DNA from 4 places in the Streptomyces sp. NPDC021622 genome. Region 1 is predicted to be linked to each of the others. Evidence: riboswitches for the same ligand, from Rfam matches in the RefSeq annotation. Region 1 holds a riboswitch; each other region holds the start of a gene.
The links. A riboswitch is a leader RNA that binds a small molecule or an ion and turns the genes downstream of it on or off. The one in region 1 is predicted to bind cobalamin.
Positions count from the first base shown of each region.

Region 2: linked by a shared signal. The riboswitch ahead of AB0G47_RS17130 (CbtB-domain containing protein) and the one ahead of AB0G47_RS09770 (ABC transporter substrate-binding protein) in region 1 are both predicted to bind cobalamin.
Region 3: linked by a shared signal. The riboswitch ahead of AB0G47_RS01845 (ABC transporter substrate-binding protein) and the one ahead of AB0G47_RS09770 (ABC transporter substrate-binding protein) in region 1 are both predicted to bind cobalamin.
Region 4: linked by a shared signal. The riboswitch ahead of AB0G47_RS04105 (cobalamin biosynthesis protein) and the one ahead of AB0G47_RS09770 (ABC transporter substrate-binding protein) in region 1 are both predicted to bind cobalamin.

Region 1 is NZ_JBFACK010000003.1:507,820-515,206, forward strand. It holds gene AB0G47_RS09745 (cysteine synthase) at 1-573, opposite strand, end outside; gene AB0G47_RS09750 (MoaD/ThiS family protein) at 580-858, opposite strand; gene AB0G47_RS09755 (putative leader peptide) at 1,004-1,105, opposite strand; gene AB0G47_RS09760 (ABC transporter ATP-binding protein) at 1,175-1,951, opposite strand; gene AB0G47_RS09765 (iron ABC transporter permease) at 1,948-2,955, opposite strand; gene AB0G47_RS09770 (ABC transporter substrate-binding protein) at 3,090-4,049, opposite strand; cobalamin riboswitch at 4,093-4,241, opposite strand; gene AB0G47_RS09775 (M67 family metallopeptidase) at 4,214-4,636, opposite strand; gene AB0G47_RS09780 (amino acid permease) at 4,726-6,198, opposite strand; gene AB0G47_RS09785 (DUF2017 domain-containing protein) at 6,549-7,151, opposite strand; gene clpS (ATP-dependent Clp protease adapter ClpS) at 7,191-7,387, opposite strand, start outside.
Region 2 is NZ_JBFACK010000007.1:359,325-366,711, reverse strand. It holds gene AB0G47_RS17150 (hypothetical protein) at 1-5, opposite strand, end outside; gene AB0G47_RS17145 (hypothetical protein) at 255-509, shown strand; gene AB0G47_RS17140 (hypothetical protein) at 464-1,021, opposite strand; gene AB0G47_RS17135 (histidine phosphatase family protein) at 1,318-1,890, opposite strand; cobalamin riboswitch at 2,026-2,168, shown strand; gene AB0G47_RS17130 (CbtB-domain containing protein) at 2,208-2,435, shown strand; gene AB0G47_RS17125 (CbtA family protein) at 2,450-3,262, shown strand; gene AB0G47_RS17120 (SgcJ/EcaC family oxidoreductase) at 3,383-4,087, opposite strand; gene AB0G47_RS17115 (MarR family transcriptional regulator) at 4,180-4,632, shown strand; gene AB0G47_RS17110 (SDR family NAD(P)-dependent oxidoreductase) at 4,693-7,387, opposite strand, start outside.
Region 3 is NZ_JBFACK010000001.1:402,186-409,572, forward strand. It holds gene AB0G47_RS01825 (DUF2252 domain-containing protein) at 1-209, shown strand, start outside; gene AB0G47_RS01830 (HAD family hydrolase) at 206-1,327, opposite strand; gene AB0G47_RS01835 (helix-turn-helix domain-containing protein) at 1,511-2,377, shown strand; gene AB0G47_RS01840 (VOC family protein) at 2,383-2,826, shown strand; cobalamin riboswitch at 2,824-3,011, shown strand; gene AB0G47_RS01845 (ABC transporter substrate-binding protein) at 3,104-4,117, shown strand; gene AB0G47_RS01850 (iron chelate uptake ABC transporter family permease subunit) at 4,114-5,133, shown strand; gene AB0G47_RS01855 (ABC transporter ATP-binding protein) at 5,130-5,897, shown strand; gene AB0G47_RS01860 (VWA domain-containing protein) at 5,901-7,387, opposite strand, start outside.
Region 4 is NZ_JBFACK010000001.1:906,368-913,754, forward strand. It holds gene cobN (cobaltochelatase subunit CobN) at 1-1,116, opposite strand, end outside; gene AB0G47_RS04100 (cobyric acid synthase) at 1,113-2,621, opposite strand; gene AB0G47_RS04105 (cobalamin biosynthesis protein) at 2,618-3,673, opposite strand; cobalamin riboswitch at 3,796-3,947, opposite strand; gene AB0G47_RS04110 (hypothetical protein) at 4,066-4,302, opposite strand; gene AB0G47_RS04115 (inorganic phosphate transporter) at 4,315-5,583, opposite strand; gene AB0G47_RS04120 (lysozyme) at 5,776-6,516, opposite strand; gene AB0G47_RS04125 (class II aldolase/adducin family protein) at 6,694-7,356, shown strand.

The DNA.
Region 1 (7,387 bases):
CTCGCGCAGGAAACGGCCGACGCCCATCAGCGTGCCCGTCGTGCCGAGGCCCGCCACGAAGTGGGTGATGGAGGGCAGGTCCGCGAGGATCTCCGGGCCGGTCGTCGCATAGTGCGCGCCCGCGTTGTCCGGGTTCCCGTACTGGTAGAGCATCACCCAGTCCGGGTGCTCCGCCGCCAGCTCCTTGGCGACGCGCACCGCCGTGTTGGAGCCGCCCGCCGCCGGGGAGGAGATGATCTCCGCGCCCCACATGGCGAGGAGGTCACGCCGCTCCTGCGAGGTGTTCTCCGGCATGACGCACACGATGCGGTAGCCCTTGAGCTTGGCCGCCATCGCGAGCGAGATGCCGGTGTTGCCGGACGTCGGCTCCAGGATCGTGCAGCCGGGCGTCAACCGTCCGTCCTTCTCCGCCTGTTCGACCATGTGCAGCGCCGGGCGGTCCTTGATGGAACCGGTCGGGTTCCGGTCCTCCAGCTTCGCCCAGATGCGTACGTCGTCCGTTGGGGACAGGCGCGGCAGACGGACCAGGGGCGTGTTGCCCACGGCCGCCAGCGGGGAGTCGTAGCGAGGCATCCGGGATCAGACCATGCCGCCGGCCACGGCCGGGAGGATCGTGACGTTGTCGCCGTCGGTGAGCTTGGTGGAGATGCCGTCCAGGAAGCGGACGTCCTCGTCGTTCAGGTACACGTTCACGAAGCGGCGCAGCTTGTCGCCTTCGACGATGCGCTCGGCGATGCCCGGGTGCCGCGAGTCGAGGTCGGCGAAGAGCTCGGCGAGGGTGTCCCCACCGCCCTGGACGGCCTTCTCGCCGTCGGTGTAGGTGCGGAGGATGGTCGGGATGCGGACCTCGATGGCCATGGCTGGGGGCTCCTGTCGGGAGAAGTCACGTGGTGGGCGCGCGGCGGCCCGGTCGTGCGGGTGCGTGGTGCTTGATGCGTAATGCGTGGTGCAAGGGCAGGACGCGGTGGTGGCGCCGCGGCTCACGGCCGTACGGCGGCAGCGGTCAGCGCGGACAGATCGCGCTCGAGAGCCTGCACAGATCGACGTGCAGACGCGCAACGAGCAGCATGCCCGGCATCTTGTCGCTCACGTCGTGGGGAACCATGCGGTCATCGTATCGATTCCCGGTCCGGGTTCTGGAATGTGATCTCGCATGGTGGACGGTTTACGTCCATCACGTGGATGGCGGGAGATACGTGACCGTCGGCGCCCCGGTCGCGGGGTGTACCGAGACCTCTGCCGCCACCCCGTACACCTCGGCCAGGAGCTCGCTGGTCAGGACCTCCTTCGGCGGTCCTGACGCGACGAGGCGGCCGGCGTCGAGAACGTACAGACGATCGCAGTAGTACGCCGCGAGATTCAGGTCGTGCAGGGCGAGGAGGTTGGTCGTGCCGAGGGCGCGGACCAGGCCGAGGATCTCCAGCTGGTAGCGGATGTCCAGGTGGTTGGTCGGCTCGTCGAGGATCAGTACGGCGGGCTGCTGCACCAACGCCCTTGCCACCAGGGCGCGTTGGCGCTCGCCGCCGGAGAGCCCGGCGAATGTGCGGTGCGCGAGGGCGGCCGCGCCGACCCGCTCGAGGGCCGCGCGGGCGAGACGCTCGTCCTCGGCCGTGTCCGCCTCCCAGAAGCGTTTGTGCGGGGAGCGGCCCATCGCGACGATCTGCCGGACGGTGAGCTCGAAGCCGCCGTGGCCGTCCTGCGGAACGGTGGCGATGCGGCGGGCGCGGGCCTTGGCCGAGCGCCCCGCCAGGTCGTCGCCGTCCAGGAGGACGCGGCCGCCGGTGGGCGTCAGCGTGCCGTACACACAGCGCAGGAGGGTCGTCTTGCCGCTGCCGTTGGGTCCCACGATGCCGACGGTCTCGCCGTCCGCGGCGTGCAGCGTGACGCCGTCGACGAGGAGACGGCCGCCGGGGGCCCGGTAGGAGAGGTTCTCGGTGCTCAGGGCGGTCATACGGCCGCCTCCCCGCCACGGCTCCTGCGCAGCAGCCACAGGAAGAACGGGCCGCCGGTGAGCGCGGTGAGCACGCCCACCGGGATGTCCTGCGGGGCGGCGACCGTGCGCGCGGCGAGGTCGGCGGCCACCAGGAACACCGCGCCCGCAAGCGCCGCGACCGGAAGGAGCGCGCGGTGCGATGCGCCGACCAGCATCCGGGCGGCGTGCGGCACCATCAGGCCGACGAAGCCGATCGCTCCGCTGTACGCGACGAGTACGCCGGTCAGGAGCGAGGCGAGGACGAAGACGGCGGCACGGAAGCGTGCGGTGTCCAGGCCGAGGACGGTGGCGCCCTCCTCGCCGACGAGGAGCAGGTCCAGGGGGCGGGCCAGGGCGAGCAGGAGCGCCGTGCCGACGATCAGTACGCCGGCGGGCAGGGCCAGCATGCCCCAGCGGGCGCTGCCGAGGCCGCCGAGCGTCCAGTACAGGACCTCCTGCAGGTGGTCCGTGCTGTCCGCGACGACCAGGATCAGGCTGGTCAGGGCGGAGAGGATGTACGAGACGGCCACGCCCGCCAGGATCAGCCGGCCGGTGGCGAAGCCGCCGCCGGCGCTTCTGGCCAGGGTGTAGACGAGGAGCAGGGAGAGGAGTGCCCCCGCGAAGGACGCGGCGGGGATGGTGACTGTGATGGACAGGCCCGCGCCGATGCCGAAGGCGCTGCCGAGGACGATGGCGGCGACCGCGCCGGCCGACGCGCCGGAGGAGACTCCCAGGAGGAAGGGGTCCGCGAGGGGGTTGCGGACCAGGGCCTGGAGGACCGTGCCTATGACGGCGAGGCCCGCGCCGACGGCTGCGCCGAGCAGGACCCTGGGGAGGCGGGCGTCCAGCACGATCGTGCGGAAGGGGGAGGGTTCCGCCCTGCCCGTGAGGATCTCCAGGACGTCGGTCACGGGGATCTTGACCGAGCCGAGGGCGAGGCCTGCGGTTGCCGCTGCGGCGAGGGCCACGAGGAGCCCGGCGATCACGGCTGCGTAGGGCGGCCTTCTTTCCCCGATCCCGCCCCTTCCCGAATGTTCCGGCTTCGCCGGCCGTGTGCTGACCGGAGAGTCACCGGCTTCGCCGAGTTCGTCCTCAAACGCCGGACGGGCTGAGATTTTCACAGCTGCGATGCCAGCTTCCCTACCGCCGCCGGGGCCCTTACCCCCGTCACCACATCCGACAGCGGCAGCACCGCGAACCGCTTGTTCTTGATGGCAGGGACGTCGGCGAGCACCGGGTCCTCCAGGAGGCGGCGCTTCTTCTGGGCGACCGTCGTGCCGCCGTAGTCGAGGATCAGGATCACCTCGGGGCTGCTGTCCACCACCGACTCCCAGGACGCGTCGCCGAAGGACTTGTCCAGGTCGGCGAAGACGTTGCGGCCGCCCGCGCGCTTGATGATGTCGTTCCCGATGCCGCGGCCGCCCGCCGTGAAGGCCGTCTTGTCGCCGCTGTCGTACACGAAGACCGGGAGCGGCTTCCTGTCCTTCAACTGCTTCTCGGTTTCGGCCAGTTGGCGCTCGGCGCCGCTCACCCAGCGGTCCGCCCGTGCCCGTACCCCGAAGGTGGAGCCGACCTCGCGGACCTCCCGGAAGACGTCCTCCATGGTCACCGGGCGCTTCGCGCAGCCCTCCACGTCGAGGCGGGTCCTGATGCCGGACTTCGCGAGCGCCGCGCGGCTGCGGCCCTCGCCCGCGAGGAAGGCGCTGGGGTAACCGCCGTACACGAAGTCGGGGTTGGCGGCGAGCAGCTTCTCGTAGGAGGGGTACTCCTTGGCCAGGACCGGGACGGACGCGTAGGCCTTCTCGTACGACGGAAGGACCTTGTCGTCCAGGAAGGCGGTGCCCGCCATGCGGTCCGCAAGGCCGAGCTCCAGCATCACTTCCGTCGTGTGCTGGTTCATCGTCACGGCGCGCTTCGGGGGCGCATCGTACGTCGTCTTCACGCCGCAGTTGGTGACGGTGTACGGGAACCCGGCGGCCTTCGCCCCCGGCGCGGAATCGGGCTCCGCGGAGCTCGTGCACGCGGCGAGCGGGGCGAGCAGGGCGGCGGCTATGAGTGCGCGCAGGGGGCGGGACATGGCTGGGCTGTGCCTCCTCCAGGGGATTCCGCGTCCCCTGTATCCGTGGGAGAAGGCGGCAGGTCAGTTCCTGACTGCCCCACCCGCGAAGGGTGGGGTCACAGTGGCGGGACCGTGCCGGATTCGCACCGGCTTCCTGGGTCCTGCCGCCTCAAAGGTGAGGCTCAGTATGCCTGGACGACCTTTACCTCTTCCTCGGTGACCTCGCCGTCGACGATCCGGTAGGAGCGGAACTGGAAGTCGCCCGCGCCGTCGGTGTCCGCCGTGGAGACCAGGACGTAGTGCGCGCCGGGCTCGTTCGCGTACGTGATGTCGGTGCGCGAGGGGTACGCCTCGGTCGCCGTGTGCGAGTGGTAGACGATCACCGGCTCCTCGTCGCGGTCGTCCATCTCGCGGTACAGCTTGAGCAGATCGCCCGAGTCGAACTCGTAGAACGTGGGCGAGCGGGCCGCGTTCAGCATCGGGATGAAGCGCTCGGGGCGGCCGGTGCCCGCGGGACCCGCGACCACGCCGCACGCCTCGTCGGGGTGGTCCTGGCGCGCGTGCGCGACGATCTGGTCGTGGAGGGCCTGGGTCAGGGTCAGCATGGGAGCCAGGATAAGCAGAGGGGCCGATCCGTACCGAGGGATGGTACGGATCGGCCCACATGCTGGGATCAGCAGGGATCAGACGGGAGTCAGGACTTGATCGCGTCCTGCGGCTCGGCGTCGCCGCCGCCCGTCGGCTGCGCGTTGCGCTTCTGCATGACCAGGTAGCCGACGCCCAGGATGAGCGCCCACACCGGGGCCGCGTAGAGCGAGATGCGCGCGTCCTTGTCGACGCCCATCATCACGATGACCATGCCGATGAAGAGCAGGGCGAACCAGCTCGTGTACGGCGCGCCCGGAGCCCGGAAGGTGGACTGCGGCAGCTCGCCGCGGTCGGCCTTGCGGCGGTACTTGATCTGGCAGACCAGGATCATGATCCAGGCCCACATGCCGGAGATGGTGGCGAAGGAGACGACGTAGTTGAACGCCTCGCCCGGCCACTGGTAGTTGATCCAGACGCCGACCAGCATCAGGGCCGCGGAGAAGGTGGTGCCGACCAGCGGCAGGCCGTTCTTCGTGAGCTTGGTGAAGAACTTCGGGCCCTGGCCGTTGAGCGCCAGGTCACGCAGCATGCGGCCGGTGGAGTACATGCCGGAGTTGCAGGAGGAGAGCGCGGCCGTCAGGACGACGAAGTTGACGATGGCGGCGCCGACGCCCAGACCCATCTCCTCGAAGGCCTTCACGAACGGCGAGACGCCCGGCTTGAAGGACGTCCACGGCACGACCGAGAGGATCATGATGAGCGCGCCGACGTAGAAGACGGCGATGCGCCACGGCACGGTGTTGATCGCCTTGGGCAGGGTCTTCTCGGGGTCCTTGGACTCGCCCGCGGTGACGCCGACCAGCTCGACGGCGAGGAAGGCGAACATCACGATCTGCAGTGTCATCAGCGTGGAGCCGATGCCGTTGGGGAAGAACCCGCCCTGGTCCCACAGGTGGCTCACGGACGCGGTGTCACCGGCGTCGGAGAAGCCGATGGTGAGGATGCCGGCGCAGATGAGGATCATGCCGATGATCGCGGTGACCTTGACCATCGAGAACCAGAACTCGAGCTCACCGAAGAGCTTCACGGAGATCAGGTTGGCGCCGTACAGGATGACCGTGAAGATCAGCGCGTACGCCCATTGTGGGATGGCGTTGTCTGTCCAGTACTGCATGTACTGGGCCGCGGCCGTGACTTCCGTGATGCCGGTGACGACCCAGAAGAGCCAGTACGTCCAGCCGGTCACGTATCCGAAGAACGGGCCGATGAACTCGCGCGCGTACTCCGAGAAGGAACCGGAGACGGCGCGGTACATGAGCAGCTCGCCCAGGGCCCGCATGATGAAGAAGATGACAAGGCCGGCGATGGCGTACGCCAGGATGAGGCTGGGCCCGGCCTTGTGAATGGCCTTGCCCGCGCCGAGGAACAGGCCGGTGCCGATGGCACCGCCGATCGCGATCATCTGGATCTGTCGGGCCCCGAGCCCGCGCTGATAGCCCTCGCCGGATGAACCGGACGAGCCCTTGGCCTGATCGGCCTCATTGCCGTCGTGATGCTCTTCGACCTGCACTGAGGTCATGGTGACGCCTTTCTCCACGCTGATCCGTGCCCGCAGTCTGCGAATGGCCACGGATCAGGTCCTGATCCCCCCGGATATGGATGGAGTGCTACCGGCGGTCTGCCGGCCCGAGCGCCATCGGTGACATGGGTGGCGTCACCGAGTGGTCGTGAAGATTTATCACGGTCGCAACAGTGATCGGCTCAGCCACGTGTGGCGCAGACCACTGGAAGAAGCGGACAAAATTCCCCCGCGGCGTCATACGGGGGCATTGAAGTGACGCGATCGTTATCCGGATTTGAGGATCCGCTGAGCGAACACCTGTTACAGGTGCCGTCTACATCGACTTTCGGCCCAAGTGAGCCGTTCCACTACACGATCAACGTGCCGACCAGCGTCTCCTGCAGACCGCCCAGCCACAAATAGGCCATCACCATCGGTTTGCGCGGATCCTCGTCCGGCAGCTGGTAGAGGAGGTCCGTGTCCTCCTCGTCAATGACGTCGAGGCGCGCGCCGATCGCGAGCCGGAGGTCGTTGAGGGCGCCGAGCCAGTGCCGGGACTCCTCCGCCGACAGCTTGAGGACGGCGCCGCCGTCGCCGGCCGCCGTCATGGAGTCCAGGCAGCGGATCACCACGAGGGCGTCGTCCCGCTTCTTGGCCCGCAGGTCGTTCTCGGTGAAGCGCCTGAACTCCGCGGAGTACGCCCGCAGTTCGTCGGCATCGGCGGAGCCCTCCTCACTGCCCGGTCCGCCGTACGCGTCGGGAAGCAGCCGCTGGAGCACCGGGTCGGTCGGCGGCTCACTGGGGCCTTCCGCGAACAGCTCGGCGAGCGGGTCGTCGGAGGCGTCCTCTCCCGGTCCGGGGCCGATCAGCTCCAGGAGCTGGACGGCGAGGGAGCGGATGATCGAGATCTCGACCTCGTCGAGCGCGACGGCGGCGCCGCCCCCGGGGATCGCTTCGAATTGTCCTGGCATCAGATGCGTCGCTGCTTCCGGTCCACTGCTGTCGGCCTGCTACTTGCGGTCCTGCTGGAGGGTGGCCCAAAGCCCGTACCCGTGCATGGCCTGGACGTCGCGCTCCATCTCTTCGCGCGTGCCGGTGGAGACCACGGCTCGGCCCTTGTGGTGCACATCCATCATCAGCTTGGTGGCCTTGTGCTTCGAGTACCCGAAGTACGCCTGGAACACGTACGTCACGTAGCTCATCAGGT
Region 2 (7,387 bases), on a different contig from region 1:
TCCATGCCCTCAGAATGCCGAGCGATCTGGGCCGCACGTCGACACCGCGCCCGGCAGGATCTGGAACCTGGTCATGGGGCGGCCATCGCGCAACTCTCCGAGTGGAAACGCCCGTTGAGAGGTGAGGCGATGGCCGGTCCGGAAGCTCTTATCGGACAAGTACATGGCCCCGATCGAGGGGGCGTGCTCACTCGATTCGGGGGCATCGTCCAGGGCGGGCGTACCGCCGGCCTCCCCGCCCATGTTGCAGCGGCATGGACAGCACTTCCACCACGACCGGGTGCCTCCTGGACCAGGAGGCAGCCGATCCGCCCTACGCCGAACTCGCCGATGCGTACGGGATGAACCCGCCGATCTACTCCACCTTGGTGGCTGAGTGGTGGGCCAAGGGGCGGATGGTGCCTGGCTGGGACGATGCTCAGTGGGCCGCCCTCGTCACCCCACCCCGCACCGACGTAGGCGGTCACTCCGACCTGCTGCCGTCCAGTGCGCTGGTTCCGCGCGGGTAGCGACGGCCGCGACGGGTCGCGCTGCCGGCGGTCGTACGGCCGCGGTCGTGGGGTGCGACCGGTTCGAGCAGGGTGGCGAGTATCCCGGTGGCCTGATGGAGCGCCAGTTCCACGGCGGTTGGGGCAAACAGGGTGCCGCAGCCGTCGGGAGGGACAAGCCATCGCAGAGAGCCGGTTGCCCGATGGGGAGCCGGTGCGGCAATCCACGCGCCCTTGCCCGCGTAACGGATGCCGGAGCCGACCCAGCGACTTTCGGGATCCGGGGGCAGGAAGAAGCCCACCCGGTGCGCGGCGAAGTCCGCAAGTGTGGGGCCGGGTTCCTGCAGCGGGGTGCGCAACAGGACGTCGAGGGTGAAAAGGCCCAGCTCCTCCGGCACGCTCAGCACATCCCAGAACCGTCCGGATGCCAGTACTGCGGTCCCGTTCTCTGCGTGCCATGCCCGCTTGCATGCCCGGGGGTCCGTCGCGGCGGCGGCGAGCCACTCAACTGCTTGTCGCGCGTGACTTCTCATGGCTCTCCTTCGTGAGGCTGATGTCGTGGTGCCAGATCTGACCCCCTCGGCAGACCGCAAAAATCCCGACGTCCGGTGCTCTGGCCCGGTTCGCCATGTTCATGCTGGTAGATATCTCTACGTGGTGGAAGGGGTGGCGCGACGTGGCGTTTTCAGGTGGCGCATCCAGTCCGTCGGGCGTCCGTTCGCCCTGTCTTCCGGGGGTTCTCCTGTGGCGAGGATCTTCGGTGAGGCTCCGCGCCACAGCTGTGGGCAGGTGTCGTGATCTGACCACGGCCCAGTGGGGCGGAACTTCCCTACGGTGCCAGGGCGTGACCGCTGAGGAGGTTCCATCGCCCGGTGCGGCCGCTGAGCCGGGTGGCGGTGAGCGGGCGGACGTCCAGTCGCCAGAATGCCTGGTCGGGTGCCGACAGGGCGTGGACGAGGGCGGCACGGATCGCGTCCGGCTCGGCTACGGCGACGATGTGCCCGGCCTGGCTGCCCAACGTATCGAGCCAGGCCGCGATGCGGTGGCGTACCTCGCGCAGTGATTCGCCGCCGTGGGGTGCGGCAGTTGGATCGTCCAGCCAGAGAGCGACGGCTTCCGCTTCGGCGCCTGCCACGGAGTCCAGCGTCCGTCCTCGCCAGCGGCCCATGTCGCAGGCAGCGAGGGCGGCGAGAGGTTCGGCGGGGGCAAGGCCGAGTGCGTGGGCGGTCCCGCGGCAGCGCGGGGACGGTGAGGTGTAGGTGGCAACGGCCGGGGGGAGTGAGCCGGCGGCCGCCTCGGCGCGTGCGATTCCCGCCGGGTCGAGAGGACTGTCGTCGTCGAAGCGGACCTCCTTCAGAGCTTCACTCGTCGCGGGAGATATCAGCGTGAGACGTACGGTCATCGATTCCTCCGCAGGGCCTTCACATGGCCGTTGACCCGCGGCAACCCTATCTGCGGGGGCGTGTCGGCGTGTTGGGGGCGTATCGGCGTGATACAGGACTCACGCCCTTGGCCGGAGGTACGGCACGCGGTACGGTCACGGCGAACATTCAACAGAACGTGACGACGGCGAGACGGAAGTCCGGTGCAAGTCCGGCACGGTCGCGCCACTGTGAGCCGCAGCGGAACCCTTCGAGGGTGACGCCGCGGTGAGTCAGACCCGTGGACCGTCGTCCTGCACCACCGTATGGGACGCGTGTTCCCCAAGGAGGTTTCATCATGGCCGATGCTGTCGTCAATGCTGCCGTTTCCGCCACTCCCGCTCCTGCACCGGCTGCTCTGCCCGTACGGGCTGTCCTGCCCTGGGCGTTGTTCGTGGGGCTCCTGGCGCTGATCGCGCTGTACTTCGTGGGTGCCGAGCAGGGCGTCACCTCTGTGTTCGCCGGCACCGACGTGCACGAGTGGGTCCACGACGGTCGTCATCTGCTCGGCTTCCCGTGCCACTGAGAGGCGACAAGTACGTGCACGCCTCAACTGTGAGAAATCTGCTGGTCCGTGGCATGCTCGCGGGCCTGATCGCCGGACTCTTCGCCTTCGGTGTGGCCTACGCGATCGGTGAGCCGCCCGTCGACGGCTCGATCGCCGTGGAGGAGGCCCAGGCCGCCCAGGAAGCGCCCCACGCGGGGCACGGTGGCGCCGCGCACGAGGAGGAAGCCGCCGAGGAGGAAGAAGCGGTCAGCCGGTCGGTGCAGTCGACCGCCGGTCTGGCCACGGGTGTTCTGGTGTACGGGGTCGCTCTGGGCGGCATCGCGTCCCTGGCGTTCTCCTTCGCGCTGGGCCGCGTCGGCCGGTTCAGCCCACGGGCGACCGCCGCGCTCACGGCCGCCGCCGCCTTCACCACCGTCTACCTCGTGCCGTTCCTGAAGTACCCGGCGACCCCACCCGCGGTGGGCAACCCGGACACCATCTCGAAGAGAACCACACTGTTCTTCCTGATGATCCTGCTCAGCGTGCTGCTCGGCATCGCCGCCGTCATCATCGGGCGGCGACTGGCACCGCGTCTGGGCAACTGGAACGCGACGCTTGCCGCCGGGGCGGGGTTCATCGCCGTGGTCGCTGTCGCGTTCGTGTTCCTGCCCGCGAACGACGACGCGGTCAAGGCCGGGTTCCCCGCAGCCCTGTTGTGGGAGTTCCGAGTCGCTTCACTGGCGATCCAGGCCGTGCTGTGGGCGGTCTTCGGCATCCTCTTCGGAGCCCTGGCACAGCGTCTCCTCGCCCCTCGGGCGGCCGACGCCAAGACCGAGGCCGAGCAGCCGACACCAGCCGTCGCCTGACGCGCACGCAGCCCGAAGTACCGGCCCCGCCACCCTCTTTGGGGTCGGCGGGGCTTGGTGAACCGCGGTGGTCCCCGCGCTCGCACCGGTCACCGGCGCCGTCGTCATGTCTTGGGGGGCTCACTTCTCGGCCGCGGGCTTGGTGTCCGGGGAGAACAGGAATGAGATGCGTTCCATGACGCGCTGGCGCTTGGTGTTCTGGAAGGCGGCGATGCGCCATGTGCCGTCGGCCTGGCGGACCAGTGTGTAGGTCTGCGTCTTGGAGAGGTCGGCCGCCTTCGGCTCCCCGCCCTCGTAGGTGTCGCCGCGGCTGGTGGCCACGGCGGTGTCGGGGCCGTAGAAGCGGATGCTGAGCCACGAGTCGGAGAGCTTGGTGCCCTTGAGGAATCCGTCGAACAGAGCGCGGTGGCCTTCGGCTATGTCGCGTCGGCCCTGGTAGGCGGTGCCCACGTAGCTGGTGTACGTGGCGTCCTTGGTGAACTGGTCACCGTACGCGGTGGCGTCGTGCCGGGCCCACGCGTCCTTCATCGAACGCAGGGTGCGGCAGACCGCCCGCTGGTCGTCGGCGGTCGCGGTGCCGGCCGGTGTGGCGGTGACTTCGGGTTTGACGGCGTTGCAGTCACTCACGCCGAGGTTCTTAGCGTCGGAGATGGCGTTGAGCCACAGGTATCCGCCGCCCGCGGCCGCGACCAGTGTCAGCGCGGTGACGCCCAGGGTGATCTTGATGCGGCGGCGACGGCGGCTCTTCGGAGCCGGGGCGGTGGCGGGTTCCGCCTGCTCGGCCGGCTCGGACTTCTCGGACTGCGGGGTGCTGGTGGCGTTCATGGTGATGCCCCTCCCGTGATAACTTCGTAGGCGAAGTTACTGCGTCAAAGATTTCTCTTCTCTGAGGAAGAGATTAGGGAGTGGGGCAGCCCATGTCAACGCCGGCCAAGCGCCCCGATGCGGGCCAGATCTACCGCCAGTACCTCAGCGCGGTGCTGCTCCACGGTCATGCGAGCGCCCGGGCCTGCGAGCTCGGCGCCACCGATCTGTACGCGCTGAACATCCTGCAGCTGACGGGCGCGATGACCCCGGGTGAACTGGCCGCGCGCACCGGTCTGACGACCGGGCCGACCACCCGTCTGATCGACCGTCTGGAGCAGGCGGGCTACGTCCGCCGCGTGCCCGACCCCGGCGACCGGCGCAAGGTGACCGTCGAGCCGCTCGGCGAACCCGCGGACCTCGACCGCGTCATGGCCCCCGCGCGGCAGAAGATCGGGCAGATTCTCGGGGGGTACTCACCGGAGCAACTCGACGTCCTCTTCGACTACTTCGCCCGTGCCGCCGAGGCGTACCAGGAAGCCGCCGAGCAGCTGCGCGATCAGTGACGTGTAGGCGCGGCGGCCATCAGCCTCTGGGTCGCCGACTCCCCGTGCAGGGCAGGCCGTTCAGGAGGTCGCCTTCGCCGTGCGTGCCTGGATCCACGTGCGGATCGCCGACGCGGTGGTTTCCGCGTGCTCCCGCATCATCGTCAGGTGGTCGCCGGGGACGTCCACCACCTCGTGCGCCGACGGCCAGGACGTCCGCCAGTCGTCGGCGTCCGCGGAGGCCGCCATGGCGGGCGTGGGGAGCGACGCTCGGACCAGGAGGGTGGGCGTGGTGACCGGCTCGGGCGCCCAGTCGAGGAAGATCCGGTTGTAGGCGCCCACCGCGGCCAGGGTGCTGTCGTCGTCGCCGGTGAAGTCGGTCCCTCCGGTCTCGCGCTGCGGTGGGGCGGCCAGGGACAGCAGCCAGCCCTTGCCGCTGTTGTGTGGGGTGATGTGGTACGTGTCAAGGAGTACGAGGCCGGTCGGTGCCCGGCCCATGCCTTCCAGGTGGTGGGCCACCAGGTGCGCCACGTTGCCGCCTGCCGAGCGTCCCACGATCACGAAGGGTCCGTCACCGACGTGCCGCAGCACGCTCTCTGCCTGGGTGCGCGCCAGGGCGGCGCGGTCCTCCGGCACCGCGGCGCCGGCGCCGATGCCGGGATGCGGGAACTCCAGGATGTTCAGGGTGCCCAGGTCGTGCAGGTCGTGCAGGTCGTGCAGGTCGTTCTGGTCGTACTGGTCGGTCTGGAGGGCGTCGTGGAAGCGGGGGAAGTCGCCGCCGTCCGGTGCGAGCGACGGATGGTAGGCCGGGAAGTAGACGACGGTCGGCCCTCCGTGGGTGCGGCGTCCGTGGGTGCGGCGGCGCGGTGGCAGGGCGTGCTCGTGGCCTTGGGCGGCCGTGAAGGTGGGCAGCGCCCAGGAGGCGGTGACGAGCAGGTGCATCGCAGCCACCGGTTGTCCGGCGGCGCTGACCGTCCGGAAGAGAGAGGAAAGGGTGTACGTGGGGTGCTCGGCCCCGGGGATTTCGGGCGCCTCTGGGGGCTCAGGGGCGGCTGCGGCAGTTGCATCGTCGTCCAGCATGCCGAGCAGGTGGCGTGTCAGTTCCTCGGCGGTGCGGTGCTCGAACACCACTGCCACCGGCAGTCGGACCTTGAGCGCCGTGCTCAGCCGGTTGCGGAGCTGTACGGCGGTCAGGGAGTCGAACCCCAGCTCGGCGAGGGACTTGCCGACCGGCAGCGCGTCGGCGTGCGGGTACCCGAGCACCGCGGCCACGTCGGCCCGCAGCAGTTTCACGAGGGCAGACTCCCGCTCGTCCGGGGGTAGTTGGCGCAGAAGCCTCCGCCAGGCTCCCGGCTCAACGACCTGCTCGGAGCCCGAGCCGGAGCCCGAGCCCGAGGTCGTCGTGGCCGCGGTCGGCCGCTTCCGGTGGACGAATCCGCGTAGCGGCGCCGGGAGTTGGTGCTCCGTACTTGCCTGGAGCGCGGCTTGGTCGAGGAGCATCGGCGCGAGTGCCGGCTCCGTCGAGCGCAACGCCGCGTCGAACAAGGCGAGGCCCCGCTGAGTCGACAGCGGCACGAGCACTTCACGTGGCTGTGGACGTTGTCGGGAGTGGTCGGAAACCGGCCCCGCAGCCATGCCGCCGGAGTGCTCCCACGGGCCCCACGCCAGCGAGAGCGTCGGCAGCCCTTCGGCGGCGCGGCGGTGGGCGAGGGCGTCGAGGAAGGCGTTCGCGGCCGCGTAGTTGCCCTGGCCCGCCCGGCCGAGCAGACCGGAGACGGAGGAGAACACCACGAACGCCGAAAGGCCCATGCCCCGGGTCAGTTCGTGCAGATGCCAGGCTGCGTCGGCCTTGGGCCCCAGCACGGCCGCCATCCGATCGGGGGTCAGCGAGGCCAGCACGCCGTCGTCTAGGACCCCGGCGGCGTGCACCACAGCCGCCAGCGGCGGATCGCAGCGCTCGACGACCCTGGCCAGCGCGGCACGATCGGCCGCGTCACAGGCGACGATGCCGACTTGTGCCCCCGACTTCTCCAGATCGCCGCGCAGTTGCTCGGCTCCGGGCGCCTTCGGCCCACGGCGTCCGGTCAGCAGCAGATGCCGTACGCCGTGTTCCGCGACAAGATGACGCGCCACCTCCGCGCCCAGCGCGCCAGTGCCTCCGGTGATCAACACCGTGCCGTCCCCGCCGAAGGCGGCCACCGCATTGTCTTCGGCATCCCTGACCGCGGTCAGTCGCGGAACCGTCACCTGACCGTCCCGTACCCGGAGTTGCGGCTCACCGGTGGCGACGGCCGCAGGCAGCAGCCGCAGTGACTCGGGCCGCCCGTCCACATCCACCAGGACGACGCGACCGGGCAGTTCCGCCTGGGCCGTACGCACCAGTCCCCACACCGCCGCACCCGCCAGGTCCGGCACCGGGGCAGTGGCGTCGTGCGTGACCACCACCAGCCGTGAGCCGGCCGCGCCTGGATCGCCCTGCCAGTCCTGCAGTGCCGTGAGCATGCGGTCGGTCGACTCGTGTACGGCCGAAAGCGGGTCGGACCCGGTCGAGGCGGCGGTGACAGTGTTGACGGCGCTGACGGCTACGAATTCAGGGTGTGCGGCGGTGGGCAGGAACCCGGCGAGGTTCAAGTCGTCCCGGCCCTGCACCGTCCAGCCGCGATCACCGGCGATACCGGAGAGTTCGAGCGCGACCCATTCGGGGCGCAGTAGAGCCCTCGCCGTGAGCTCGTCCGTCATGTCGGCCCGGTCGGCGGGGAGTTGACTCGTGGTCTCG
Region 3 (7,387 bases), on a different contig from region 1:
GCTACGCGGGCCTGTGCGGCACGGCCCTGGCCCGTGCGCACGCCCGCTCCGGCGACCGGATCGCGATCGCCGCGTACCTGGGCGGCGCCGACACGTTCGACCGCGCCGTGGCGGATTTCGCGCTGCGGTACGTGGCCCAGAACGCGGCGGATCACGCGGCCTTGGGAGAGGCGATCGCCACGGGCGTGGTGGGGGCCGTCGAGGCCTAGCGGATCTCGTCCGGCACCACCGTCAGCCACCGCTTGTCCGCGGTGACCTTCTGGCCGAGCTCACGCTGCCGGTCGGCGTTGGTCCGCTTCATCTCGTTCAGCTGCTGCATGTACTTGTCCTTGCGGTTGACCCAGACCCGCACCCCGCCGTGCTCCACATCCGCGGAGTGGAACAGCATCGGGCCGTCGCTCACCGGGGTGTCGCCGGCCACCAGGACGGGCTTCTGCCACTCGTCGATGTAGGTGTTGATGGCCGCCGGCTTGCCCTGGAACCAGGTGAGCGGCGCCCACAGGTTCGGCGTCAGCTCACGCCCGGCGAGCTTCTTCTGATCGAAGCGGCCCTCCGCGATCTCCTTGCGGGAGCTGGTGACTTCACCGGTCTTGCGGTCCTTGAGCTGCAGGCCGACGCCGATGACGTTTTCGGGCTTCACGTTGTAGCCGTACTTGGGGTCGGACAGGACCATCCGCACCAGGTCCTCGCTGGCCGCGCTGACGACGTAGACCTCTATGCCGTGCTTGCGCAGCGACTTGTAGAGCTCCTGCATGCCGGTGAAGAACTCGGGCGCCTCGACCTCGGTCTTGGTCAGCTTGCCGTCCTCGTAGTACTCGGCCGGGATCGGCTTGTCGTAGGCGAGGAGTTCGTCGACGTACCCCTTGAGCTCCTTCAGCGTGAAACCGGAGAAGATCTGCGCGGCCCACGGATAGCAGACCTGGTCGTCGACCTCGCAGAGCCGGTTGTAGTAGCTGTACAGGCTCTCCTTGTGCTGCGCCGTGTCCTTGAAGGGGATGACCTTCAGCGACGGGTCCATCGACTTGCGGGTCAGCACCCCCTTCATCTCGAGGAAGGGCAGGAGCGCCTCCTCCAGGTCGTTGCGGTACGTCGTGTTGTCCGCGTCGAAGACGGCGTACGCGCCCTTGTGGCCGTTCTCCGAGATCACCTTGCCGAGCTTCGCCGCGACCGGCTTCGGCCAGTGCGGCAGCTCGGCCGCCGTCTTGACCGAGGAGTCGGCCGCCGTCGCCTCCGTGCCCGGCCAGAGCGCCATGCCCGCGAGCACCGCCGCGCTGAGCGCGCCCGCCGTACCGAGAACCGCGAGCTTGCCCTTTGCTCCTACTGCCATGTTTCTGCCCCCTGAGAGCGGTCTGCGCCCCGTCCGGAGCGGCGGGCCATCGTACGAGGTCAGACGGCAGATTCCCATGATCGACGTCACCGGCCGTGAGGGGCATGGACCGGCCCGGCGCGGGTAGCAGCATCGAACGCTTCCGCCCCGCGCCCGGGCCCCGTGCATCGCATACTGGAACGTATGGAGACCGGCTCCCGCGAGTTCGTGCGGGCCGTCCCGCGGCTCGACGGGATGGTCGTGTCCGCGGTCGGCTACCGCACCACGGGCGAGCGGCCCGGCCTGCACCGCGGCCTGCCGTCCCCGTATCTGACCCTGATCTTCTCGCTCGACGGCCCGGTCGTCAGCGGTCTCACCCCCGAGCAGGCGGGCGGCGCCGACGCGATCAGCACGGACATCGTCCTCGGCGGTCTGCACCAGTCACCGGCGTACGTCGTCAAGCCCGAGCACGAGGCGGGCATCCAGCTCGCCGTGCATCCGCTCGCCGCCCGCGCCCTGTTCGGCGTACCGGCCGCCGAGCTCGCCGGTGACATCGTCACGTCCGGCACGGAGGTGATGGGGCGCCGCGCCGCCGACGTACGGGAGCTGCTGTGCGAGCGGGACACCTGGGAGGAGCGATTCGCCGCCCTGTCCGCCTACTTGAGGCAGCGCGTGGCCGCCGAGGACGCCGCCGGCTCCGTCCGCCCCGAGGTCGCCGAGGCCTGGGCCTGGCTGGCCAGGCACCGGGGCGCGGGCACGCTCGGCGGTCTCTCCCGGCACGTCGCGCTCAGCGAGCGCAGGCTCACCGCCCTCTTCCGCGCCGAGTTGGGGATCGGCCCCAAGCAGGCCTCCCGCCTGATGCGCTTCCAGCGCGCGCGGAACACCGTCGTGCGCTCCGTCGCCGCGGGCGCCGCGCCCGATCTGGCGCGGGTCGCCGCGGACTGCGGCTATTTCGACCACTCCCACCTGGTGCGGGACTTCCGGCAGTACACCGGCACGAGCCCCAGCGGCTGGCTGGCCGAAGAGTGCCGGAATATCCAAGCCGGGAGCCATGGCGGAGGCGAAGAGTAGGAGCCATGAACACCACCGAGAAGCAGCAGACCAAGACCACATCCGCCCCCGCAGAACGTGCCCCCGACGTCTGGCCGACCCTCCAGGCCCACGACGCACCCGCCCTGATCGACTTCCTCGTCGGCACGGTCGGCTTCCTGCGCACCGCCGTCTACGAGGACGGCGACCGGGTGGCCCACGCCGAGCTCGACTGGCCCGAGGGCGGGGCGATCATGCTCGGCTCGTACGACGAGAAGGCCGAGGGCTGGTGCCTCAAGCCGGGCACCTTCGGCGCGTACGTCGTCACGGACCATGTCGACGATCTCTACGGGCGCCTCACCGACGCCGGAGTGAAGATCATCCGCGAGATCGAGGACCAGCCGTACGGCAGCCGGGAGTTCGCGATCGCCGACCCCGAGGGCAACAAGTGGTCCTTCGGCACCTACCGCGGCTCGCCCCGGCCAGCGTGATAATTTGCGCACGCCAGTCAAACCCACACCAGGGCCAGGGAATCCGGTGCGAATCCGGAACTGACGCGCAGCGGTGAGGGGGGACGGGCGGGGCCACGGCCACTGGGCGTCCACGGACGCCTGGGAAGGCGCCCCGCCCGGCCGATCCCCGAGTCCGAAGACCTGCTGGCACCTCTGTCCGCGCACCGGGCGGCGGAGGTGATCAAGCAGGCCAGGCTCCGCGTATGAGCCATGAGACTCAAGGGATCGTGTGTCCTCCACAGCCCGTCGTGTACGTATGCCCGTCCTCCTCGGCACGGCCCTTGCCGTCACGCTGACCTCCTGCGGAGGCTCGTCGACGCCCTCCACCGCGGACAAGAAGGCCGCCGGCTACCCGCTGACCCTCACCTCCTGCGGCAAGAAGTCGCAGATCAAGGCGCCGCCGCAGCGGGCCGTCTCCCTCGACCAGGGCTCCACGGAGATCCTGCTCTCCCTCGGCCTCGCCGACCGCATGGCAGGCACCGGCACCTGGACCGACCCGGTCCTGAAGGGCCTGGAGAAGGACAACGCCAAGGTCGAGCGCCTCTCCGACCGCTACCCCTCCTTCGAGAAGGTCCTCGCCCAGGAGCCGGACTTCGTGACCGCATCCTTCCTGGCGACGGTGAGCAAGGGCGGCGTCGCCGACCGCGCCAAGTTCACCGAGCTCGGCGTCCCCTCGTACGTCTCGCCCACCGACTGCGCGGGCAAGGACAACACCGGCGACGGCGACGGCAGCCGCGTCAAGGCGCTCACCATGGACACGGTGTACGGCGAAGTGCGCGACCTGGCGCGGGCGTTCGGGGTCCAGAAGCGCGGCGAGCGCCTGGTCGCCGACCTGAAGTCCCGCCTGGCGAAGGCCAAGCAGGACATCGACGCCTCCGACACCACGCTCCTCTACTGGTTCTCCGACTCCAAGGCCCCCTACATAGCGGGCTGCTGCGGCGCCCCCGGCATCATCACGCGCGAGCTCGGCGCCAAGAACGTCTTCGACGACACCCGCGAGGAGTGGCCCCAGATCAACTGGGAGACGGTGGCGGACCGCGACCCCGACGTCCTGGTCATCGGCGACCTCACCCGCAAGGCGCAGACGGCCGAGAGCGCGAAGAAGAAGATCGAGTTCCTGGAGTCCAACCCGGTCACCAAGAATCTGACCGCCGTGAAGAAGAAGCGGTACGTCCTGCTCAGCGGCCAGGCGATGAACCCCACGATCCGGACCGTGGACGGCGTGGAGCAGGTGGCCGCCGCGCTGCGCGAGTTCGGGCTCGCCAAGTGACGCACGCGCGCGGCGCCCTGCTGTGGGCGGCGGGTGCCGCCGCGCTCGCGCTCTCCGTGGCGGTGGCCGTCACCATCGGCCCCGCCGCCATCTCCGTACCGGATGTGTTCTCGGCGGTCGTGGCGCACCTCGGCGGGGGAGAGACGGGGCTCACGCCACTGCGGGACGGCATCGTCTGGAACCTGCGGATGCCGCGCACCTTGCTCGCCGCGGTGTGCGGCGCGGGCCTCGCGGTCTGCGGGACGGTCCTCCAGTCCCTGCTGCGCAACCCGCTCGCGGACCCCTTCGTCCTCGGCGTCTCCTCAGGGGCGTCCACGGGAGCCGTCGCGGTCGTCGTCCTCGGGGTCGGCGGGGGAGTCGTGTCGGTCTCGGCGGGCGCCTTCGCCGGCGCCCTGTGCTCCTTCGCCCTGGTCCTGCTGCTCAGCCATGCGCTGGGCGGGAGCACCGACCGCGTCGTGCTCTCCGGCGTCGCGGCCATGCAGCTGTTCTCGGCGCTCACCTCGTTCGTGATCCTGACCGCGGCCGACGCGGAGACGACGCGCGGGGTGCTTTTCTGGCTGCTCGGCTCGCTCAGCGGGGTGGGCTGGACGGACGTATGGATCTGCGCGGCGGTCCTCCTGGCGGCGCTCACCGTCTGCCTGGCGCAGGCCCGCACGCTGGACGCCTTCGCGTTCGGCCAGGACGCGGCGGCGACGCTGGGCGTCCACGTGGCCCGCACCCGTCTTATCCTGCTCTCCGTCACCGCCCTGCTGACGGCGGTCCTGGTCAGCAGCGCGGGCGCCATCGGCTTCGTCGGCCTTGTCCTGCCGCACGCGGCCCGCGCGGTGGTCGGCTCCGGGCACGCGCGGCTGCTCCCGGTCACGGCGCTCGCGGGCGCGGTGTTCCTGGTGTGGGTGGACACACTGGCCCGCACGGTCCTTGACCCGCAGGAGGTGCCGGTGGGAGTCGTGACGTCCCTGATCGGCGTCCCGGCGTTCGTCCTGGTCCTCTACCGCACACGGAGGGCCGCCATATGACCACCGGACTGCGAGCGGACCGGGTCAGCCGCCGGGCGGGCGGGCGCCTCGTCGTCGACGGGGTGAGCATCGCCCCGCCGCCGGGCGCGACGGTCGGCCTCCTCGGCCCCAACGGCTCGGGCAAGTCCACCCTCCTGCGCCTGCTCGCCGGTGTCCTCTCCCCGGCCTCGGGGGTGGTCACCCTGGACGGCCGACCGCTGCCGGAACTCGGCCGCCGGACGGTGGCCCGCAGAGTGGCCGTGGTCGAGCAACACGCCGTGACCCAGGTCGACTTGACCGTACGGGACGTCGTACGTCTGGGCCGCATCCCGCACCGCAGGGCCTGGTCCCCGCCCTCGGCGCAGGACGACGATGCGGTGTCCGATGCCCTCGCCCGCACCGGCCTCACCGACCGCGCCGCCCAGTCCTGGCACACCCTCTCCGGCGGCGAACGCCAACGCGTCCAGATAGCCCGCGCGTTGGCCCAGAATCCCCGCGAACTCCTCCTGGACGAGCCCACCAACCACCTGGACATCCACCACCAGCTCGACCTGCTCTCCCTGGTGGCCGACCTCCCCGTGACCAGCGTGATCGCCCTGCACGACCTCAACCTGGCGGCGATGTTCTGCGACCACCTGCTGGTCCTGCACGAGGGCACGGCCTACGCGGCGGGCACCCCCGCCGACGTGCTCACCGAGGAGCTGATCGCGAAGGTGTACGGGGTGCGGGCGGTGGTGACCGGGGCCTCGGACGGGCGGCCGTCGGTGCGCTTTCTCCGGGGGTGAGGGTCAGAAATTGGAGATCACGCTGGTGATCACGTCATTGATCATCTTGGGGTTCTTCGCGTCGTACGCCCGGCCTCCGGTGGCGGATGCGACCTCCTGGAGGACGGTCCTGCCCCCGGCGTCCTTCTCGTCCGCCTTGTCGCCGTAGGCAATCGTGAACACCCGGATCTGCGGCTTTCCGCGATCGCCGATCCGCTTCAGGAGCTTGTCGAGCGACAGGCTGTTGCTGTCTTCGTTGACGCCGTCGGTCAGCAGCACGACCGCGTTGATGGCCGCCGGGTCGTAGTCATCGCGCAGGGTCTTCACGGCGGCGTCCAGGGTGTCGTAGAGGCCGGTCGCGCCGCCCGGCTCAAGCCCGGTGACGTTGTCGGTCAGTGCCTTCGAGCGGGGGCCGCCGGAGAGCTTTCCGTCGAACGGGCCGAGCGGCACCAGTTCCTTGTAGTCCTTGCCGCCGCCGATGACGTCGGCGTCCGAGAACTTCCAGAGGCCGACCCGGTCGCTCTTGTCGAACTCCCCGAACAGGGCGGGCTCGGCCCGCTTGAGCAGCTCCATCTTCGTGTCGCCCGTCCCCGGCACCTCGCTGTTCATCGACTCGGACGTGTCGATGACGGTCAGGACGTTGGCGCGCCTGCGGAGTGTGGGCCAGAGCTCAAGGAGCCGGTCGAGCACATCGCCCTCGGGCATCCGCATGGGAGTGAAGGGGGCATCGGGCAGCACTCCGTTGGCCTCGGCGACCTGCCCGGTTCCCCTGAGGACCCTGCCTTCGTGGGTGCGGTAGCCGTACGGCGCGAAGTGCTTCTTGAACACCGCGGGGGTGCGCAGATGGTCGAGGAAGTCACCGGAGACCGCCTTCTGTGCCGCGGTCATGCCGTTGAGCTCGATGTAGGGGTGCTCGGAGAACGGGACCCCGTCCTTCGGATAGAAGGAGGCCAGCGGGGTGTGCGGCTTGCCGGCCTTCGCACAGCCCTTGTCGTCGCTCGGAGCCCCGCACGGATACCCGGCGTTGTACGCCACGACGGTGTTCTCCTCCAGCGTGACGGCGGAGATGTACGACATGGCCTTGTCCGGGCCCGCCTCGCTCGCCTCCCGGAGGTTGGCGAGGAACGTCAGTGTCGTGTCGCCGTAGTGGACCGCCGACTTCTCGATGCTCTTGACGAAGTCCTGGTTGGCGGGCTTGTCGATGTGCGGGGTGCTCAGTTCGCTGCTGGTGCCCGTCTTGGCGAAGAAGGCGGCCACGGTGGCGTTGAGTCCGGACGTCGAATAGCCGGGGTTCGTCTTGCCGAGCTTGAAGGCGCCCCACTCCGGCCGGTTGTGCTCCTTCCAGAACCCGTCGGCGTCCTTCGACCAGTCCGCGAGCTCCTTCCAGCTGATCGTCCGCTCGGGCCAGCCGAGCTCCTTGGCCATCGGCTCGGGCATCGCGATGGTCAGGGGGCTCTGCACGATCGGCTTCGCCTGCTCCTGCCCGGGGAACAGCTCTTTCATCGTCCCCT
Region 4 (7,387 bases), on a different contig from region 1:
GAGCACGCGCACCGCCGACGCGGGCGTGTCGAGCCCGACGGCGTTGCCGACACGCGAGTGCTTCGTCGGGTACGCCGTGAAGACGAGCGCGAGCTTCTTCTCGGCGTTCGGCTTGTGCTTCAACTGGGCGTGCCGCAGGGCGATTCCGGCGACCCGGGCGGCGCGCTCGGGGTCGGCGACGTACACCGGTACGTCGTCGGGGCCCTGCTCCTTGAAGGAGAACGGCACGGTGATGACACGCCCGTCGAACTCCGGGATCGCCACCTGCATCGCGGCGTCCATGGGGGAGAGCGCGGCGTCCGACGCGTCCCAGGTCGCCCGCGACGAGGTGAGGCAAAGTCCTTGCAGCACAGGGATGTTGAGGTCGGCGAGCGCGCCGATGTCCCAGGCCTCCTCGTCGCCGCCCGCGCTCGCCCCGGAGGCGTGCGTGCCGCCCGCCGCGAGGACGGTGGCGACAAGCGCGTCGGCCCGCCCGAGGATCTCGTACAGGCCCGCGTCCGCGCCGCGCAGCGAACCGCAGTACACGGCAAGGGCGTTGGCGCCCCGCGCCTCGATCGCGTCGCACAGCGTGTCCACGAAGCCGGTGTTCCCGGAGAGCTGGTGCGCCCGGTAGAAGAGCACACCGACGGTGGGCCGGCCCTCGACGTACTCCCGCGTGCCATGCACCCCGTACTCGGGCATCTTCTGCGGCTCGGCACTCTGCCGCTCATGCGTGTCGGCGGCCGACGCCCGGCCGCGACCCGCCGCGAGGACGTCCTCCTTGAGGAAGCGCACCAGCTCGCGCAGATTACCCGTGCCGCCCTCGACGAGATACCGCAGGGCCTCCGCCACGGACCCCGCGTGCACGGTCGACTCGGCCATCAGCTCCGCGTCGGGAACGGCCTCGCCGCCGAGCAGCACCGTCGGGATCCCGGCGGCCTTCAGCGCCGCGAGCCCGTCCTCCCACGCCCGCTTGCCGCCGAGGAGGCGTACGACGGCGATGTCGGCGCCCTCGATCAGGGCGGGCAGCTCGTTCTGTACGTCGACCCGGGTCGGGTTGCCGATGCGGTACCCGGCGCCCGAGGCACGGGCGGCAAGCAGGTCCGTGTCGGCGGTGGACAGAAGCAGGACGGTCATGAGGGTGCCCCCGGTGCGATGAAGGGGAGACCGGACGGTGCGCCGGTCTCGATCAGGCTGAGCAGCGCGTCCGTGTCCGCGTGTTCTTCGATCAGGTCTCCGAGCAGGTCGAGCTGCTCCTCGCGCAGCGCGCCGAAGCTGGTGTCGGGCGCGGGCACGAAACGGCGCCCCGCGGCGCGGGCCACCTCGGTGAGGAAGCGCCGCCGGAACGCGTCGCTCTCAAGGGAGCCGTGCCAGTGCGTGCCCCACACCTCGCCGACGCGGCAGCCGTCCAAGAAGGGCTCTCCGCCCAGGACTTCGGCGACGCCGTGATGGATCTCGTATCCCTCGACGGGTTCGCCCAGGGCCTCGCTGACCGGCCGGGCGAGGGTCTTCTCGCGGGCGAACCGGACCCGCACGGGCAGCAGCCCGAGCCCGTCCACGGCCCCCGCGCGCGACTCCACGTCGTCCTCGATGTGCTCGCCGAGCACCTGGAAGCCGCCGCAGATCCCGAGCACGGGCCGCCCCTCGGCTGCACGCCGCGCGATGGCGTCGGCGAGCCCGCGCTCACGCAGCCACTCCAGGGCACGCACGGTCCCGCGTGTACCCGGCACGACCACGAGATCGGCGTCGACGAGCTCCTCGGCCCGGTCCACGAACCGCACGACGACACCGGGTTCGGCGGCGAGCGCGTCCACGTCCGTGAAGTTGGACATCAGCGGTACGGCACAGACGGCGACCCGCAGCACGTCATCGCCGACCGGGGGAGCGACGACGGACTCCCGCACGGCACCCCGCAGGGACACCCGAAGGCCGTCCTCCTCGTCGATGCCGAGGCCGTGCTGGAACGGCAGCACGCCGAACGTGCGCCGCCCGGTGAGTCCTTGCAGCATGTCGAGCCCGGGTTCGAGCAGCGACACATCACCCCGGAACTTGTTGACGAGGTACCCGGCGACCAGTTTCTGGTCCTCGGCGCCGAGCAGCGCGGTCGTGCCGAAGAAGGAGGCGAAGACGCCACCGCGGTCGATGTCGCCGACGACGACGACGGGGAAGCGGGCGGCCCGCGCGATCCCCATGTTCACGATGTCCGTACGCCGCAGATTGATCTCGGCGGGACTGCCCGCGCCTTCGCAGATCACGGCGTCATAGCTGCCCCGAAGTTCCTCAAGACATCCCACGACGGTGGAAAGCAACGCCTCCTGGCGCCCGCCGTGATAGCCACGCGCACTCATCTCGCCCACGGGCTTCCCCATGAGCACCACCTGACTGCTGCGGTCGCTGCCCGGCTTGAGCAGCACGGGATTCATCAACGCGCTCGGCTCGACCCGGGCGGCCTGCGCCTGCATGGCCTGCGCCCGCCCGATCTCGGCGCCTTCGCGCGTGACGAAGGAGTTGAGCGACATGTTCTGCGCCTTGAACGGCGCGACGGACACGCCCTTGCGGGCAAGCCACCGACAAATCCCGGCGGTGACAACACTCTTCCCGGCATCGGAGGTGGTCCCGGCAACAAGCAGCCCACCACTCATGAGCGTCCTCCCAGCTCGTGCTGCCCTTGCTGTGGGCAGGCGTTCCGCAGGGCGAGTGGGGTCTCCCCTGCTCGAGCGAAGCCGAGAGCTTGGGGAAGGGTGGGCACAGCCCCAGCCGCCGGTCCCCGCTTCCGACGGGCGGCAATGGCAACCCCCAGCGCCAGCAGACCAACCCGCCGAGACAGCCGCACAGCCCGCTCGATGTCAGCCACGGCAACGTCCCGCCCACCCCCGTTCAGAACGGGCCGATGCTCAACCCGCCCCCCGTACGAGAGCGTCCCCCCGAGCCGCACCCCCAACGCCCCCGCAAAGGCCGCCTCCACAGGCCCCGCATTGGGACTCGGATGCTTGGCGGCATCGTCACGCCAGGCCCGCAGCGCCCCGGAGGGCGAATCCCCCGCAGCAGCCGCAAGCAGGGCGGTAAGCCGAGCCCCCGGCCACCCCAGGACGTCATCGAGCCGAGCAGACGCCCACCCGTACCGGAGGTACCTCGCGGACTTGTGCCCCACCATCGCGTCCAACGTGTTCACGGCCCGAAACCCGACAAGCCCCGGAACGCCCGCCAACGCCCCCCACACCAGCGCCCCCACGACGGCGTCGGACGTGTTCTCGGCGACGGACTCGACGACGGCCCGCGCGATGCCATCGGCATCCAGCGCCTGCGGATCCCGCCCGCACAGATGCGGCAGCCGCTCCCGGGCCACCTCGATGTCCCCCGCGGCGAGCACCCCGCCGATGGCCCGCGCCTCACGCCCGAGCGAGGTCCCGCCGACCACGGCCCAGGTCGCCGCGGCGGTCAGCGCGACCGATCCGGCGCGCGAGTGACGACGTACAAAAGAAGAGGCAAGGGCGGCGGCACCCGCCGCCCCGCCGGCGCACACCACGGCATGCAGCGCACCCCACCCGCGGTGATCCCGCCACAGGACACGCTCGACGGCACCCGCCGCACGCCCGAACGCGGCGACCGGATGCCCGCGGCGAGGATCACCGAGAAGCAGGTCACCGAGGAGCCCGGCGGCGGCGCCGTACGCGAAGTCGCGATCGGCACACATGGGTTCAGCCGACCGTTACGGGAAGGGGAGCGACGGGCCCGGCCTGGACGGGCGGGGGCACAGGAACCGGCAACGGGCGGCCGCGCATGGCGATATGTCCTCACTCAGGGTGTCCGCGCCCTGGTTCGACGTGATCGGCGGGCGAGAGTTCCTGGCTCACGGGGAGTCGTCTCCCCGGTGACAGTGGCGGGACCGCGCCGGATTCGCACCGGCTTCCTCTTCTGCCGCCGTAATGGCTCCGGCAGTCCACCACGCCCGCGAACGCCCGTCAACTCGCCTTTGACCTGCGACGGGAGAGTGTGCCAAGGCCCACATACGAAGGTGGGGCGCAAGGCGCCGAAGCGTCCCGCACCCCACCTTGAACTCCGTCGTCGGGCGACGGACTCAGGCCGTCAGGCGACGATCAGATAGATCCCGTATGCCACCGCGGCCGTGCACAGCGCGAAGCACAGGTACGCGCCCGCGCGCGCCGCCACCGCGTTGCCGCCCGCGGCGGAAGTGGCGCCGGAGGTGGCCGCCTCGTGCTTGGAGAGGCCGACGATGCCGAGGGTGAACAGGCCCACCAGGGCCACCGTCACCGCGAGGCTGACTCCGAAGACGGAGCCGAGAGCTGCCCAGTCGATGTCCATGCTGATCTGTCCTTACACCGTGGCGCGGGCGGGATCCGCCACAGGGCCGGTCGGGGCCGGGATGGTGGCCTTGACGTGGTCGTCGTCGGCGGCCGTCGCGGCGGCGCCGGTGGGCGGCGGCGTGACGGCGGCGATCGCGGTGGTCACGACGCCCGCGGGCTCCGCGTCGGAGCCGCCGATCTCGTCGTCCGCGACGTTCGTGTGGTCGACGGCGTTGCGCCGCGAGAGCACCCAGATGACGGCCGAGCCGCCGACCAGGAGCGCCGCGGTCGCCGCGATGCCCCAGGGGCCCTGCTTGGTGAGGAACTCGGCGCCCGCGCCGACCAGGCCGGCGGCCGGGAGCGTCAGACCCCAGGCGACGAACATCCGGGTCGCCGTGGACCAGCGGACCACACCGCCCTTACGGCCCAGGCCCGCGCCCATCACGGCGCCGGAGCAGGACTGCGTGGTGGAGAGCGAGAAGCCGATGTTCGACGAGGCGAGGATGACCGTCGCGGCGCTGGTCTGGGCGGCGAAGCCCTGCTGCGGCTGGAGGTCGGTGAGGCCCTTGCCCATGGTGCGGATGATGCGCCAGCCGCCCAGGTAGGTGCCGAGCGCGATGGCCACACCGGCCGAGACGACGACCCACATCGGGGGGTTCGCGCCGGGGTTGAGGACGCCGCCGGTGACCAGGGCGAGCGTGATGATGCCCATGGTCTTCTGCGCGTCGTTCGTGCCGTGCGCCAGCGAGACGAGGCCGGCGGAGGCGATCTGGCCCGCGCGGTAGCCCTTGGCGGTGGCCTTGGTGTCGGTGTTGCGGCCGATCCGGTACGTCAGGCGCGTGGCCGCCATCGCGGCGAGACCCGCCACGAGCGGCGCGGCGAGGGCCGGGATCAGGATCTTGGTGACGACGGTGCCGCCGTCGATCGACGACCAGCCCATCGACATGACGGCGGCGCCGATGAGGCCGCCGAAGAGTGCGTGGGAGGAACTGGAGGGCAGACCCACCAGCCAGGTCATCAGATTCCAGAGGATCGCGCCCACCAGGGCGGCGAATATGACCTCTGTCTTCAGTCCGTCCTCGTTGACGATGCCGCCAGAGATCGTCTTGGCGACTTCGACGGAGAGGAATGCTCCGACGAGGTTCAGCACGGCGGACATGGCCACCGCCGTCTTGGGCTTGAGAGCGCCGGTCGAGATGGTGGTAGCCATCGCGTTGGCTGTGTCGTGGAAACCGTTCGTGAAGTCGAACACGAGAGCGGTAACGATCACGATCCCGAGGAGAAGCGTGATGTGTTCCATTTACCCAGGCTTCTGTTGGACGTCAGTGGCAAGTGGAACGTAGGCAACCTGGGTGAACGGAAAGTGAACTGGGCCGGGCCGTGCGGTGACTCGATGCGGGGCACCGCCACTCCGCTTCCGTCGGAATGGTGACGGAGATCGTCCGGAGTGGCGGCACGAGGCCCGGAATCCGGGCTTCCAAGGGCTTTTTGGCTACCCTCGGGCGAACCTCTTCAGCTGGTTCATCGAGCCGTTGAAGAGATTCTGATCACCCGGGAGCTTGCCGCCGTTGTCGTACTGCCAGATGGTCAAGTACGACCACCCCTTGGGCAGTGTCCCCGACGTCGACGACCAGCGTGCGAGCCACAGTGCGTGATTCGCCCCGAAGGCGCGGCTGCCGCCCGTGCAGTTGTTCCACCACTTGGTGGTCGTGTAGATCACGGGACGGCGTCCCGTCTGGCGCTGCACCTCGTTGCTGAACGACTTGATCCAGTTGGCCATGCCGGTCTTGCTGAGGCCGTAGCACTTGCGTTTGCCGTACGGATTGTGCTCGATGTCGAGCGCGGGCGGCAGCGTCCAGCCGTCCGCCCGCCAGCGCCCGCCATGGCTCATGAAGTACGCGGCCTGCTTCTTGCCGGATGACTTGTTCGGTACGGCGAAGTGGTACGCCCCGCGGACGATGCCCGCATTGCGGGAGCCGTTGTACTGCTGCTGGAAGCGGGGATTGCGGTACGTGTGGGACTCGGTGGCCTTCACGTACACGAAGCGTGCGCCCTTGCTCTTGGCCTTCTGCCAGTTGACGTTCTTCTGGTGCGACGAGACGTCGTGGCCCCTCGGCTTGCCCGCCGCCGAAACCGGAATCTCGGCGAGGGCGGTCCCGCTCAGGGCCAGCGTTGCCACTGAGGCGGCGATGACGCGGGCGCGACGACGGGACGGTTTGTGATCACGAGCCATATTTCCCCCCGGATGGCGACGTGCATGACAAATCCCCCAGAGGTTACTGGAAGATCACCTCATGCCGGTCGATCGCCAGCCAATCATCGTCAGAAGGGGATGAATGCCCATACACGCCGATACGGACCCGCCGGCTCCGCCCTGCGGTGCCGCGACCCCGGCTGGCAGGATCACGGCATGACCGAGCAGCGGCAGCACGCGATGGAACGGGCCTGGGGCGATCTCGTCGCGGCGGCTCGCAGGACCGTCTCGGACGGCCTGGTGGTCGGCACGTCGGGCAATGTCTCCGTACGCGTCGGCGGCACGGTCCTGGTCACCCCGAGCGGAGTCCCCTACGACCGGCTCACACCGCGGGACGCGGTCGGCGTCGACCTCGACGGCACCCGGCTCTTCGGCGACCTCGCCCCGACCAGCGAACTGCCGATGCACCTCGCGATCTACCGCAACACCTCCGCCGGAGCCGTGGTCCACACCCACGCGGTGCACGCCACGGCCGTCTCCACGCTGCTGCCGGAGCTGCCGCCGATCCACTACATGGCGGCCTCGATGGGCGGCCCCGCGCGCGTCGCCCGGTATGCGCCGTACGGCTCGGACGAGTTGGCCGAGAACATGCTGCACGCTCTGCGCGAGCGCACAGCTTGTCTCCTCCAGAACCACGGAACCATCACATACGGAGACACCCTGGACCAGGCATACGACCGCACGGCCCAGCTGGAATGGATGTGCCGCCTCTGGCTGACGGCAAGCGCCATCCCCGGCCACGCGCCGACACTGTTGTCGGGGAGCCAACTACGGGAAGCGGAGGAACGGCTGCGGGGGTACGGGCAGGGTCACGCCTAGCCAGGCAGCCCGCCCGTTTGTGGCCTGGTGT